DNA from 3 places in the Psychrilyobacter piezotolerans genome. Region 1 is predicted to be linked to each of the others. Evidence: riboswitches for the same ligand, from Rfam matches in the RefSeq annotation. Region 1 holds a riboswitch; each other region holds the start of a gene.
The links. Region 1 has a riboswitch for lysine ahead of nhaC (Na+/H+ antiporter NhaC). Riboswitches for the same ligand answer to the same signal wherever they lie in the genome.
Positions count from the first base shown of each region.

Region 2: another riboswitch for lysine. It lies ahead of kal (3-aminobutyryl-CoA ammonia lyase); the one in region 1 lies ahead of nhaC (Na+/H+ antiporter NhaC).
Region 3: another riboswitch for lysine. It lies ahead of DYH56_RS09245 (aspartate kinase); the one in region 1 lies ahead of nhaC (Na+/H+ antiporter NhaC).

Region 1 covers NZ_QUAJ01000001.1:98,351-103,542, reverse strand. The annotation lists gene oraE (D-ornithine 4,5-aminomutase subunit OraE) at 1-461, shown strand, start outside; gene DYH56_RS00465 (GlmL-related ornithine degradation protein) at 636-2,021, shown strand; gene orr (ornithine racemase Orr) at 2,018-3,082, shown strand; lysine riboswitch at 3,131-3,314, shown strand; gene nhaC (Na+/H+ antiporter NhaC) at 3,420-4,835, shown strand; gene DYH56_RS00450 (sodium:solute symporter family protein) at 4,930-5,192, shown strand, end outside.
Region 2 covers NZ_QUAJ01000002.1:133,276-138,467, reverse strand. The annotation lists gene kamA (lysine 2,3-aminomutase) at 1-125, opposite strand, end outside; gene kdd (L-erythro-3,5-diaminohexanoate dehydrogenase) at 155-1,189, opposite strand; gene kce (3-keto-5-aminohexanoate cleavage enzyme) at 1,202-2,017, opposite strand; gene kal (3-aminobutyryl-CoA ammonia lyase) at 2,028-2,399, opposite strand; lysine riboswitch at 2,491-2,673, opposite strand; gene amrA (AmmeMemoRadiSam system protein A) at 3,088-3,612, shown strand; gene amrS (AmmeMemoRadiSam system radical SAM enzyme) at 3,617-4,591, shown strand; gene amrB (AmmeMemoRadiSam system protein B) at 4,600-5,192, shown strand, end outside.
Region 3 covers NZ_QUAJ01000015.1:12,135-17,326, reverse strand. The annotation lists gene DYH56_RS09255 (ABC-F family ATP-binding cassette domain-containing protein) at 1-26, shown strand, start outside; gene DYH56_RS09250 (M20 metallopeptidase family protein) at 78-1,220, opposite strand; lysine riboswitch at 1,435-1,610, shown strand; gene DYH56_RS09245 (aspartate kinase) at 1,710-2,912, shown strand; gene DYH56_RS09240 (aspartate-semialdehyde dehydrogenase) at 2,936-3,922, shown strand; gene dapA (4-hydroxy-tetrahydrodipicolinate synthase) at 3,945-4,826, shown strand; gene dapB (4-hydroxy-tetrahydrodipicolinate reductase) at 4,841-5,192, shown strand, end outside.

The DNA of each region.
Region 1 (5,192 bases):
TAATGTCAGATGATGAGATCAGAGAATTGGTAGAAAAATATGATATGAAGATAGTAGCAGGAACTGTAGGAGAAGACGAACATTCAGTTGGACTTCGTGAAGTTATAGATATAAAACATGGAGGAGTGGAAAAATTTGGAATGGAAGTTGAGTATTTGGGAACTTCTGTACCTTGTGAGAAATTAATTGATGCAGCTGTGGAATTAAATGCAGATGTAGTATTAGCTTCTACAATCATCTCCCATGACGATGTTCACTATAAGAATATGAAAAAATTACATGAATTAGCCATTGAAAAAGGAATCAGAGATAAGATAATTATCTGTGCCGGCGGTACCCAGGTAACACCTGAGATAGCTAGAAAAAATGGGATGGATGAAGGGTTCTCGAAAAATGACAGAGGAGTAAATGTAGCCTCATTCCTGGTGAAAAGAAAGAAAGAGATGATGGCAGGGAAATAAGTCTATGACTTAAACTAAAAAAACAGAAATATAAATTAAACTAATCTAGACAAAGCAGGGGCCAAAGGTCACTGAGATTTACAGAAAATTTCTTCCGTGTTTCTCTGAATACTTTGAGCCTCTATATTGAAAAGGTTTTCGCAATATTAGCGGTTTCAAAAAGGTTGGTGATATATGAAAATAGATGTTTTGGTAGCAGAGATAGGAAGTACTACAACAGTTGTCAATGCCTTTGGAAATCTAGAGGGAGAAAACCCTAAATTTATAGGGCAGGGGCAGGCACCTACCACGGTAGATCAGGGTGATGTAAATCTAGGTCTTATGGATGCTACCTATGATCTAGAGGAAAAATTGGGGATTAGAGAGTTGGAATATGATGAGTTCCTGGCTACAAGCAGTGCGGCAGGGGGCCTGAAGATGACTGTTCATGGGTTGGTATATGATATGACAGCCAAAGCGGCAAAGGAAGCAGCCCTTGGAGCGGGAGCAAATATCCACATGGTTACATCGGGAAAACTCCGAAGAACCGATCTAAAGGAAATAGAAAAAATTAAACCAAATATAATTTTACTTGCTGGAGGAGTGGACTATGGTGAGCGGGATACAGCTCTATACAATGCAGAACTCCTGGCTAAACTTAATCTGGATGTCCCTGTAATCTATGCAGGGAACATCCAAAATTGTGAGGAAATAAAGTTAATATTTGAGGACTATGGGAAGGAAGATCTTCTAAAGATAGTAGAAAATGTATATCCTAAGATAGACCAGCTGAATGTCGAACCTGTAAGACGTGTAATCCAGGATGTTTTTGAAGAACATATCATCCATGCTCCGGGGATGGAAAGGGTAAGAGACATAGTAAGCGGACCTATAGTACCTACTCCGGGAGCAGTAATGGAAGGTTCTAAGATCTTGAAAGAAGTTATAGGGGATCTGGTAACGATAGATGTGGGGGGAGCTACCACAGATATCCATTCGGTAACCGATGGCAGTGAGGAGATTACGCGTATTTTAATTTCCCCGGAACCTATAGCCAAAAGGACTGTTGAGGGAGACTTGGGAGTCTATGTAAATATGAAAAACATAGTTGAGATAATAGGAGAAAAAAACCTGGCTAAAGAACTGACCTTGGAGGAGGAAGAGCTGACGGAACATCTTTTGAATTTTCCGCCTATTCCTAAAAGTGAAGTGGAGATGAAATTAGTAGAGATCCTGACGGAAAAAGCGGTAATTATGTCAATTCATCGGCATGCGGGAGGATATAGACACCTTTTTGGTGAAACTAAAAAAACTCTTGCTGAGGGAAAGGACCTTACCAGTGTGAAGTGGATAATTGGGACTGGAGGAGCATTGACTAAACTGCCAAACAGGTTAGAGATCTTAAAAAAAGTAGCAATGAGCAACAAGGGAGATAAACTTCTGCCTACACCAGAGGTAAAAATATTGATAGATAATGATTATATTATGGCTTCTTTGGGAGTCCTATCAAAATATAATAAAGAGTCAGCTGTTAAATTACTCAAAAAAAGTTTAAGGATAGAGGAGGTGGAAACTTTATGACTGAATACCCAAGGGTAGTGGTTGATTTGGATAAAATTAGAAAAAATGTAAAAGTTTTGACAAAAAAATGCAGGGAATCCCAGATAGATGTAGTGGGAATAACCAAAGTTTTTTCTGGAAATATTGAGGTAGCTAAGATATTAGTGGAAGGAGGAGTAAAATATTTAGGAGATTCCAGGGTAGAAAATTTAAAAAAATATGAAAGCTTAGATGTTCCCAAGGTAATGATCCGTCTGCCTATGAGTTCCCAGATAAAAGAAGTGGTAAAACATGTGGATATAAGTTTAAACAGTGAAATATCTACTATAGCTCTTTTAAATGAGGAGGCAGGAAAACAATATAGAGTCCACAGAATTATTCTGATGCTTGAATTAGGAGACCTCAGAGAGGGAATCCTGCCTGAAGATGTAGAGAGCTATATGGATCAGATAAGTTCTATGCAAAATATTAAATTAGAGGGGATAGGTGTGAATCTCACATGTTATGGTGGGATCATCCCCAGCTTCGATAATTTAGAACAATTAGAAAAAATTGCGAATTTAATAGAGAAAAAATATGATTTAAAATTGAATATTATCTCAGGAGGGAATTCCAGTAGTTTAGATCTTTTGTGGAAGAAGAAGATGCCGCCAAAAATAAATAACCTAAGGTTGGGAGAAGCCCTTATCTTTGGGAGGGGAACAGCCTATGGAAAAAATCTAGAAGGGTGCTTCTATGACAGTGTAAAATTAGAGGTAGAGATAATAGAACTGAAAGAAAAGGAGTCCTATCCAGTGGGAGAAATTGGGCTCAATGCTTTTGGGAAAAAACCTGTATTTATCGACAGGGGAAAGAGAAAACGTGCTATATTAGCCATTGGAAAACAAGATGTAGACCAGTCTAACTTAGAAGCAATGGATGAAAAATTAATAATATTAGGTGCCAGTAGTGATCATTTGGTGCTGGATGTAACCGATTCAAAAAGGGAATATAAGGTAGGAGATATAGTGGAATTTAAGTTAGATTATGGTTCCCTTTTGCAGTTAACCACATCACCCTATGTAAAAAAAGTGTTTAATTAAAATTGACAGAATTAATAAATTATTATAGAATAACTTTCAGAAAAGAAAAATTTAGATAGAGGTTGCAAATATTAAAGAGTAATTATAGGTTAGTCATGACAAGCGTTGATCCTAGAATGAAAGGTAAATTTGCCGAAATGCGAAGAAAAGAGTCAAAATTCTTTGTGTTGGGATTATGGATAAGATCCATAAGACTGTCACCATATAAAATTGGTGATGTGCTATTAAATGATTTTGAGCATAGACTTTATTTAAGTTTTATTGTTGGGGGTTATTGATAGTGTTATCGATAGCTCTTTTTGTTACTTATAAATAAAAAAATCAGGAGGAATTGATTATGGGGAGTAAGATGAAAAAGGAAACGACACTGATGTACGCACTGATACCGTTGTTATTTTTAATAGGGAGTTTATTTTATGCAATTCAAATTGCACACATTGATGTACACATACCTATCTTAGTATCGGCATTTTTCGCAGCAGGAGTAGCTATATTTGGTCTGAACTACACATGGAATGAGATAGAAGAAGGAGTAGTTGAAACTATCAAGATGGCTTTAGGTGCAATTATAATTCTTATGATAATCGGAATGGTAGTAGGAACTTGGATTCAATCTGGTGTAGTACCAACTATGATCTTTTATGGATTAAAGATCTTGTCACCGGGAATATTTTTACCGGCAACTCTTATTATATGTGCTATTGTATCGGTGGCTACCGGTTCGTCATGGACAACAGCAGCAACAGTTGGTATCGCACTTATTGGTGTAGGAGAAGGACTGGGAATACCTAGACATATAGTAGCAGGTGCTATTATTTCCGGAGCATATATGGGGGATAAATTATCACCATTATCGGATACGACGAACTTAGCACCGGCAATGGCTGGGACAGATTTATTTACTCATATTAAACATATGCTGTATACAACAGTACCTAGTTTCATCATATCTATAATTTTATTTGGATTTATCGGGACTAAATATACAGGAGCAGCATTAAATACAGAGATGATCGACGGAATATTAAGCACTCTAAGTGGAAACTTTAATATCAGCCCACTACTATTATTAGTACCGGTTATTGTAATCGGGGCAGTAATAATGAAAGTTCCGGCAATACCCGGATTATTCGGTGGAGCTATCCTAGGTGGAATAGCTGCAATGATCTTCCAAGGAGCATCATTAGCTACGGTATTTTCGACTTTACACTATGGATACGAAGGTGAATCAGGGTTAGAAATGGTAGACTCTCTATTAAATAGAGGAGGACTAGACTCTATGATGTGGACTGTTTCATTAATTATTTGTGCCATGATCTTAGGTGGAATAATGGAAAAAACACAAATGTTAGAAACTTTAGCACTGAAGATTTTATCTGTGGCACATACTACTGGAAACTTAATATTAGTAACTATATTAACACCAATTTTTGTAAACTCAGTAGCTGGAGACCAGTATCTTGCCATAGTTGTGCCTGGAAGAATGTTTAAAGGTGCCTATGAAGAAAAAGGATTACACCCTAAAAACCTTTCCAGATCATTGGAGGATGCAGGAACCCTTACATCACCATTGATCCCTTGGAATACATGCGGGGCATATATGATCGCTACCCTGGGGCTGGCACCATGGACTTATGTTCCATATTGTTTCTTGAACTTAATCAATCCAATTGTAGCTATAATCTATGGGTATACAGGATTCTCTATTGAAAAGATAGAAAAGAAAAAGGTAGAAGCAGAAGCAGAAGTATAGAAAAAAGATAAAAATCCCTCCTAATTTTAGGAGGGATTTTTTACTTTGAAAAATATGATATAATATCTATATTATAGTTTTTAGGAGTGTTTAAATGAATCAGGTAATTTTAAGTTTGTATTTTTTTATAGTTATTTTTATAGGTTATAGTTCTTACAGGAAAATCAAAGGATCGAGAGATTATTTTATAGCAGGAAAAGATGCAGGTGTAAGGGAGATAGCCGGAAGTCTTTTGGCAACAGTATTGGGAAGTTCAGCGATTATAGGAAGTGTTAATTTTTCCTATGCCAATGGATGGGCTGGATCCTGGTTTATGCTTTGTGCAGCTTTTGGACTCTTATGTCTTTTACCCCTGGT
Region 2 (5,192 bases), on a different contig from region 1:
AAATATTTTTTTAAATCTTCTAAAGTTTCGATTCTATTTCTTACTTGCCAGTGCCAGTCATTCCATTGCTCGTCACTTACATTTGGAAATAATTCTTTTCTTCTGCTCTCGTAGTTTAAATTCATCATAATTTTGTTGCCTCCCCTTTTATTTTCTATACATATAATTTTTCAAATAAGTTTCTGATAGTTTTAGATTCACGTATGATACCTAATGTAAGGTCAGCATGCCCCTTAGCATATCCATTTCCCACGATCATTTGTACGTCTTTTCCTACACCTTCAGCTCCTAAAGCTGCTTTTGTAAATGATGTTGCCATGGAGAAGAAATAAACTACCCCGTCGTCCTTTGTAATGAGGATAGATGACATCTCTGTATTGGCTACATTTACATTGTTGATAACTACATCGCACACATCTTCCCCTGTGATCTCTTTTACTTTTTCATAAACTTCAACAGGCTTAGTTGCGTCTGCAATAATTACATGGTGAGCTAAATTCATATCCAATATTCTTTTTGCATTTTCTTCACTGTATTCAATAACGATAACTTTACCAGAAGCCCCGGCATTTACCATGGCTTGATAAGCACATAAAACACCAGATTTTCCACCTCCGCCAATAATACAAACAGTGTCACCTTCTTTAACTAATCTTTCTACCTGTGCAGGAGCACCGGCTACATCCAGTGCAGCTAAAGCTAATTTTTCAGGAATATCTGCAGGTAATACAGAATATATACCAGTTTCAAAAAGGATAGCCTGTCCGTCTATATCAACTTGGTCGTTGGATACATTTACATTTTTAATCTTATTGATTTTTAATGGTGTAAGGGACAATGAAACTAAGGTAGCTAATTTATCTCCTACTTTTAAAGATTTATCAGGAAAATCAGGACCTATCTCTTTAACAACACCTATCAGCATTCCTCCAGACCCGGTTACCGGATTTTGCATCTTTCCTCTCTCTCCTACAATCTCATTGATCATAGTGGTCATCTTATCTATATCCTTGTTGCATGCTTCCTTTATTTGTGTGAATGATGCTGAATCAATATTTAATGTCATTACATCTAATAATAACTCGTTGTTTTTAATCTTCATTGTATTGTCAATTTTTAATGCAGCCTGTGGCATAGTTCCCATAGGTTCTATTACTCTGTGTGTTCCAAATGGACATCCTTTTATCATTTTCTCTCCCCCTTATAATCCTAATATGGCTCTTGCTTCTGCTGGTGTAGCTATTTGCCTGCCCAGTTCCTTGGCAATCCTTACTACCTTAGCTACCAAGACACCGTTAGATTCAGCTAAGACACCTTTTTCTAAATAGATATTATCTTCAAAACCAACCCTCACATGACCACCGCTTATGATAGCTGCTGCTGCCAACGAAAACTCAAATCTTCCAAGACCGGCAACTGAATAAGTAGAACCACAAGGCAAACTGTCTCTTAAAAATAAGAAGTCTCTCAGATCTCCTCCGATACCACCGTTAACTCCCATTACAAAACTAAAGTGCATAGGCGACTTAATAAACCCTTTTTTATTTAGTCTGACAGCCATCTCAATCATCGATTTATCAAAACACTCCAGTTCAGGTTTGACACCTCTTTCTATCATTTTTTCACCAAATTCTTTGATGGTATTTTCTGTGTTGGTAAAGACTTCGTCCCCGCCGAAATTTAAAGTCCCGCAATCCAGTGTTGCCATCTCAGGATGTAATTCTGTAGGCTGCAGTCTTTCTTCATTGGTCATCCCTACAGCACCCCCGGTAGATGGCTGGACGATAACGTCCGGACATTTTTCTTTTATGGCGTCCATACATATTTTAAATCGTTCCTTTGACTGGGTAGGAGTACCGTCATCCTCCCTTACATGAAGATGTATGATACTGGCTCCCTCTATATATGCCCCATATGCTTGCTCTACTATTTCTTCTACAGTATAAGGAACGTTAGGATTGTGTTCCTTAGTTACCTCAGCTCCACATATGGCAGCTGTTATGATTAATTTTTCCATCTTTTGCCCCCTAATTTCTTTGTTTATCTTTAGGTGTAACACAAGTTCCAGTGGCTCTGCAGACAACAACTGCTTTCTCTAAGACTTCACACGCAGAATCACTGATATCAGGTCTGGGAACGATTACTTTTCTAGCTTCAAAAACCATCCTTCTGGATGTATTACCAACTTTTTCTATATGACCTACAGCTTCGATAAAATCACCTGCATATACCGGAGCCATAAACTCAACGTTGTCATAAGCTTTAAATAATCCCTCGTCCCCATCTTGTCTGATAAGCAGTTCAGTAGCTACATCTCCAAATAAACCTAACATTCTGGCTCCATCCACTAAATTACCGCCATAATGAGCATCGTGGGTACTCATCCTCAATCTAATCATTACTTCTTTCACAACTCATTCCCCCTTTTTTATTTTTTTGCATCAAAAAAACACCTATCCATGATTTAAGACAGAAAATCACCAAGAACTAAAAAGAAATAGCTCTCCACAACTAAAGTTGTGACAGTCAAGATGGATTTTCCCATATTGACCAAGGTTAGCTCTATATAGATCCAACCTTTCGGCAATTAAGTCCTTCACTTTTAACTTCGCAAGATCTTCCGATCCTTTGAATGTTAAAAGTTACCACAATAAATGCTCCTCTATTATATATTTGATTTATGTTACCTATCTAAAAAAATGAAAACTCATTCATAGATTCGTTCTAATACATTTTTACTATATAAAGAACACAAAGTCAAGTGAAAAAAATATTTATATCCTTATTAGAGGAAATAAAAAGAAAAGTCTTTTTATGACGGTATTTTTTTATTTACTTATCCAGTTGATAAACTTAGTTTTTTAAGCTAACTTTATTAAGGAAAAATGAAGATATGACTGCAATATCTGTACTATTAAAAAAAAATAATATATTTAAAATGAATAGTTACCATAATAAAGTTATATAATTAGTTGAAAAATTAAATTTTATTTTCCCATGATAAATATATAAATTTAATAAAAGAGGAAGTTTATTAAATTTATGAAATAAAGAATAAGGAATAAATATTTTTTAGGAGGTGGTTGTGTGTATAAACCAAGGAGTATCTATGTAAAAGTAGCTTTAGAGAGTATTTTAAACAAATTAGGTTTAGGCGGACAAAGTGAAGAGGAAGATAAATATCAGGAAATGGAAGATCTGATGGAAAAAAAACCTTGTTTTGTCACCCTGTACAAGGAGAATTCCCTAAGGGGATGTATAGGAACCATGGTACCATACAGGGAAAATTTATTGGAGGAGATAAGGGCAAATGCCATCTCGGCTGCCTTCAATGATCCTAGATTTGAACCCTTAAAAAAAGAGGAATTAGAATGGTTGGAAATTTCTGTAGATGTCCTTTCCCCTATGGAGGAGATAGAGGATATAAAAGAATTAGATCCTAAAAAATATGGTATCTTAATCAGTGATGGAAGATCCCAAGGGGTACTTTTACCGGATTTAGAAGGGGTAGATAGTGTGGAGCAGCAGATAGAGATAGCCATGAATAAAGCCGGGATAACCCGTCAACCTGGATTGGTTATTAAAAAATTTACTGTAAAAAGGTATAGGTGAAAAGATGAAAGAAGCTATGTTTTATAAGAGATTAGAGGGTGAAAGAGTAGGATGTGAGTTATGTCCCCACAGGTGTATCATAGAGGAGGGTCGTGTGGGCAGATGCGGGGTAAGGAAAAACATATGGGGAAAATTGATAACCCAAAATTATGGAGTAGTTTCGGCTCTCAATATAGACCCCATTGAAAAAAAACCATTTTACCATTTTTACCCAGGGAAAGAGGTTTTATCCATTGGAAGTATAGGGTGTAATATGAATTGTGCTTACTGCCAAAACTATGAAATAGCCAAGGAATTTAAAGGGATACCCACTAAAGAATATACCTATGAGGAGGTATTGAAAGGCTTTAAAGGGTTTGGAGTGGCCTTTACCTACAATGAACCTACTGTTTGGTATGAATTTATGATGGATGTGGCAAAATTAGCTAAATGCTGTTCTAAGAAAACCATGATGGTAAGCAACGGACTTATAGAAAGGGAGCCGCTTCTGGAATTAACTTCCTACATAGATGCATTCAGCATAGACTTAAAGGGATTTACAGAAGAAGTTTATTCTAAGCTGGGCGGAACTTTAGAAGGGGTTAAAAATACCTTGAAACTGATAGCAGGGAGAAAAAAACATCTGGAGATCGAGTTTTTATTGGTGCCGGAATTAAATGATGATAGGGAGACATTTATAAAAATGGTTAAGTGGATAAAGGATGAATTGGGATCAAATATTGTTTTGCATATAAACGGGTATTACCCCAGTTATAAGCTGAAAACTCCGGCAACAGAAAAAAAACTCCTTTTAGAATTTCATAAGCTGGCTAAAAAATATTTGAACTATGTATATGTAGGAAATGCAGGGGTAGACATGGATACAGTCTGCGGTTGTGGAAATCTGCTTATTCAGAGGGATGGATGGAATATAGAGATGGTAGGATTAAGTGAAAATGGTAAATGTAATAAATGCGGAGAAAAGGTAGTGGAGATATAGGAGGCGCTATGAAAAAAAGGGAGGAGTTTGTAAGAGGGAAATTTTATCCTGAGAAAAAAAAAGATATTGAAAAAATGATTGAAAATTTTTTAAAAATAGAATCTCCTAAAAAAAAGGATGGTGAGATCCTGGGAGGGATAGTTCCCCATGCAGGTTATGAATTTTCGGGACCTTCTGCAGTTCATTTTTTTAATACATTAAAGGAAAAAGATATAGAAACTGTGATTATAGTGAATCCAAGTCATACGGGATACGGGGAAGACATAAACTTAGATACAAATGAAGTGTGGGGTTCCCCTATGGGAGACCTGGAGATAGACCTTGATTTTGAAAAAGAATTGGATCTGCCCTATTCGGGAGATGCACATAAATTTGAGCATTCAGGAGAGGTCATGCTGCCTTTTTTAAAATATTTTATAAAAAGTGAATTTAAAATAGTCCCAATTACCATGAAGATTCAAACTTATAAAAATGCAAAATATCTGGCTGAAAAAATAGATGAAGCCGCTAAAAAACAAAGGAAAAAAATTCTGGTAATAGCATCTTCTGACTTTTCCCACTATGAAAAAAAAGAAGTTGGGTATAGGTTAGATCAGTTGGC
Region 3 (5,192 bases), on a different contig from region 1:
CCAGACTTGCAGAGATGTATAATTAAAATAAAAAGCTGAGACTCGTCTCAGCTTTTTTTATTTTAATAGTAATTTTTTTAATCCAAGATCCCTAATTTCTTACAGATACCCCTGTATACCCTGAGCCCGTTTTCCAATACTTTCTCGTCAAAATTAAATTTGGAATTATGCAGGGATTCTACATAACCAAGGTCCTCATTTTTGGTTCCCACAAAGAAAAAAAGTCCCCTGCTTACCTCCTGATAAAATCCGAAATCCTCTGCCAGCATCTCCGGATCTATCTCTTGAAATTTCAGCTTTTCTTCCCCTCTGACAACGTCTTCCAGAACATCATAATATTCCCTGTCATTTATGACAGGGGGATATCCTTCGGCCAGATCTATCTCTATTTCTACCCCATAACTGAGTTCCATCCCACGGGCTATATCCCTTATTTTATTTACGATAAAATTAAAGGTCTCTGTAGAAAAAGCCCTGATAGTCCCCTCCATCCGGGTAACTTCCGGAATGATATTCCTTATGGTTCCCCCCTCTATTTTCCCTATGGCTATTATACTGGGATCAAAGGGAGCTATAAATTTTGAGGTAATCAGATTAAACCCTTCCAGCATCTTCCCGGCTGCCTGGATGGAATCCACTCCCAAATGAGGCTGTCCCCCATGACCGCTCTTTCCTCTGATAACTATATTGATCTCGGCTGCCTTGGCCATAAATCCCCCTGCTCTGCAGCCGATTATTCCTTCCTCCAGCTTAGGAAAGAGATGAAGTCCGAAGATCCCCACAACATTATATTTTTCTAAAATTCCACTAGTTACAATATCTTTGGCTCCTCCCGGTCCTTCCTCGGCAGGCTGAAAAATTATTAAGATATTTTTCTTTAATTTTTTCCCCCTTAAATAATCCATAAACCCCAATAGGGTTGCCATATGACCGTCATGCCCGCAGGCATGCATGAGTCCCGTGTGTTTAGACTCATAAGAAACTCCCGTTTCTTCTAAAATAGTTAAAGCATCCATATCCGTCCTGAACCCATAGGTTTCCTTGGAATTTCCATCCAGATAGACATAGATTCCGGTTCCGCAAATTATCTCGGGCTCATACCCCATCTTTTTTATCTCTTGGAGCAGGTAAGTTTGGGTCTTTTTTTCCATATATCCCAATTCCGGGATTTCATGCAAATTTCTCCTGTATTTCTTCATATTTTCTGTTATTTTTTCCACTCTTCCTCCTTAAAAACAAATTATTTATATTATTTTTTAATATTTTACTCTTAAATAAGAGTAAACCTCATTTTTTTGTTATTTAAAAATATATATTATTTATGTTATACATATACTACATGTATTTAAAAATTTAATATATATATAGTATACATAACATATACATTATCTATATTTTATTTTGTTTTGCATTTAGTATATACTTACTTCAAATAATAAAAATAGAGGTTGCGAGTACAAATAGTAAAAACAGGGAGAAGGCATTTTAGGATCTGTTTTGAAAGGTGTAATTGCCGAAGTGTGGATTTTGCAAGAATTTATGCTGGGGATATGGATAAGATCCATATAACTGTCATTATCATAATCAGGTAATGGGGTGCTATTTGAAGTCATAGATTAATCTTTTATCTTGTTTTTTGATATGGATGTAATTTTTACTCTTCAGTAGTTCCCACTACTGGAGAGTTTTTTTTTAGGAGGAAATAAAATATGATCGTTGTACACAAATATGGAGGAAGTTCACTGGCTGACTTAGATAAGATAAAAAATATAGCCTCCCACATCTCAAAATTAAGTGATGCAGGGGAGCAGATTGTTGTAGTTGCCTCTGCCATGGGGAAAACCACCAATAAACTGATTGAGATGGCTAAAAAAATTTCTGAAACACCAAATATAAGGGAATTGGACAGCCTTATGGCTACCGGTGAGCAGCAAACTGTTGCCCTGTTATCCATGGCCTTAAATGAGTTGGGGAAAAAATCCATCTCTCTTACAGGATCCCAGGCAGGAATAACCACCATAGGTCATCACACTAAAAGCAGGATTAAGAGTGTCGATCCTAAAATAATAATTTCCCATTTGAATCGCGGAAAAGTAGTCATTGTGGCCGGATTTCAGGGGATGAACCAAAAAGGGGATATCACTACCCTGGGCAGAGGAGGATCGGATACCAGTGCTGTAGCCCTGGCTGCCAGTTTAGGTGCACGGTGTGAAATTTACACCGATGTGGATGGAATTTACAGCATCGATCCCAGAGTATATTCCGATGCAAAAAAAATAAAATATATATCATACGAGGAGATGATGGAGATGGCAAATTTAGGAGCCGGTATCATGGAAACAAGGGCTGTAGAGCTGGGAAAAAAATATAACGTTCCCATCTATGTGGGAGAAAGTTTGAGGGATCATGACGGTACCCTTATATTAAATCAAGATGAGATTATGGAGGATAAACCCATTACCGGTATCACCTTAAATGAGGATATTTTTATGGTAAATATCCAGCACCTTCCCTATTCAGAGAGCTTGGTAGCAGGTATTTTTAACACCTTGGGTAAATTTGAGTTAAATATCGATATGATCAGCCAAAACATTACTACTGCAGGAACCTTAGATCTTTCCTTTAGCTGTTTTAAAAGGGAAGAATCACTTTTAAAGAAAGCCATCGAGGAATTAAAAAATAAATTCGAGGAAATTTCCATAGAAATAAAATCTGACTTAATCATGATTTCATTGGTTGGAATTGGAATGGTAAGTCATTCCGGTGTGGCAGCCAAGGTGTTTAATACTCTGGCTGAAAATAAAATTCCTTTTTATCATATAACTACTTCTGAGATCAGTATTTCATGTACAATCTCTAAGGATCATAAAAAGACTGCCACTGAGATGTTAGCCAGAGAATTTGATTTATAAAAACACCAATTTAGGAGGAGATCATGAAAAAATATAACATTGCCATTGTAGGAGCTACCGGAATGGTCGGAAGAACCTTTCTCAAGGTATTGGAGGAAAGAAATTTTCCCATAGATAACCTCTACCTTTTAGCCTCATCCAGATCCTGTGGAACAAAAATTAATTTTAAAAATAAAACATATATAGTAGAGGAACTTAAACCAGAATCTTTTTCTAAGAAGATAGACATAGCTTTATTTTCTGCCGGAGGGGATCTGAGCAGAGAAATGGCTCCCGTGGCTGTTTCTTGTGGGATTACAGTTATAGATAACAGCAGTGCATGGAGGATGGATCCGGCTGTTCCCTTAGTGGTACCGGAAGTGAATCCGGAAGCAATAAAGGATAATTTACTCATCGCTAACCCTAATTGTTCCACCATCCAGGTGGCGGTTCCTCTAAAGGTATTGGATGATCTCTATGGGATAAAAAGAGTTATCTATTCTACCTATCAGGCTGTATCCGGATCCGGAGTAGCCGGAGTTGAAGATCTAAAAAATGGGATAGAAGGAAAAGAACCTTCAAATTACCCCTACCCCATAGCCTTCAACTGCCTTCCCCATATAGATGACTTTACAGAAAGCGGATACACTAAGGAAGAGTTGAAGATGATCGATGAAACCAGAAAAATTTTAAATAAACCGGAGTTGGCAATTACTTCTACCTGTGTCAGAGTTCCCGTGGAAAACGGTCATTCTGTATCGGTTAACTTAGAGTTTGAAAAAGAGTTCGATCTAAGTGAGTTAAAAGAAGCACTTAAAAATAAAGAAGGTATTGTCCTGCAGGATGATGTAAAAAACAATATCTATCCAATGCCTATAAATGCCAGCGGGTTTGATGAAGTATTTGTAGGCAGAATCAGAAGGGACTACAGTGTGAAAAATGGAATAAATCTATGGGTAGTAGCCGATAACATCAGAAAAGGAGCTGCCACAAATACCGTGCAAATCGCTGAATTATTGATAAAAAAATAATATTTTTTAAACAGGAGGAATTATGGGAATTTTTAAAGGATCCGGGGTAGCTCTTATCACTCCCTTCAACGAGGATATGAGTATCAATTACACTAAATTAGAAGAACTCATAGAGTGGCATATAGAAAATAAAACCGATGCCCTGATAATAGCAGGCACCACCGGTGAAGCATCTACCCTTACAGATGAAGAACATATAGAATTAGTCGGAAGAAGTGTTGAGATAGTCAGGGGAAGGATTCCTGTAATAGCAGGAAGCGGCAGCAACGATACCCGGCACGGAATCAAATTAGGCCTTGAATGTGAAAGAGCCGGAGCCGATGGTCTCCTCATCGTGACTCCCTATTACAATAAAACCAACAGACAGGGATTGATCAATCATTATACAGCCATTGCTGACAGGGTAAATATCCCTATTATCTTATACAATGTTCCAGGAAGAACCGGAATGAATATTCCCGTTGATGTAGTTGTTGAATTGAGCGCCCATAAAAATATAGTCGGGATCAAGGAAGCCAGCGGAGATATCTCCTACTTAGCTGAGATAGCCAGAGTCTGTGAAAATGATTTTTCTATCTACTCAGGTAATGACGACATCATAGTTCCTGTTCTTTCCCTGGGAGGTGTAGGGGTTATCTCTGTCCTGGCAAATGTCATGCCTCTGGAAACTCATAACCTTGTGATGTCTTACCTGGAGGGAGATCTTACTAAATCTAGAGATTTACAGCTTTCTCTGAATGCTTTTGTAAATTCTTTGTTTATAGAGACCAACCCAATACCTGTGAAGTCTGCTATGAATCTCATGAATTTAAAGGTTGGAGGAGTAAGGCAGCCCCTATGGGAAATGAGTTCCGAATCTCTTGAGCTTTTAAAAATAGAGATGGGAAAATTAAATCTAATCTAAAAGGAGGCAGTATTTTGAATATAGCAGTATACGGATGGGGACAGATGGGTAAGCTTCTCTGTGACACCATCGATAAAAGCAAAAACTTAAATTTAACCGGGATAATCGATGCTTTTTCATCGGGAAAAGACCACAGGATCGTAGAAACTTTAGAAAATCTTTCTGTTGTTCCCGATGTTCTGATAGATTTTTCCCATTACAGCAACTCGGAAAAAATTCTTCCATGGATCACAGCTCATAACATTCCCACACTGATTGCTACCACAGGACACAGCGGGGAAGAACTGGAAAAAATAAAGAAGGCATCCCAGGTGGTTCCTATACTCAAGGCAACCAATACCTCCCTTGGAATAAATCTGATTACAG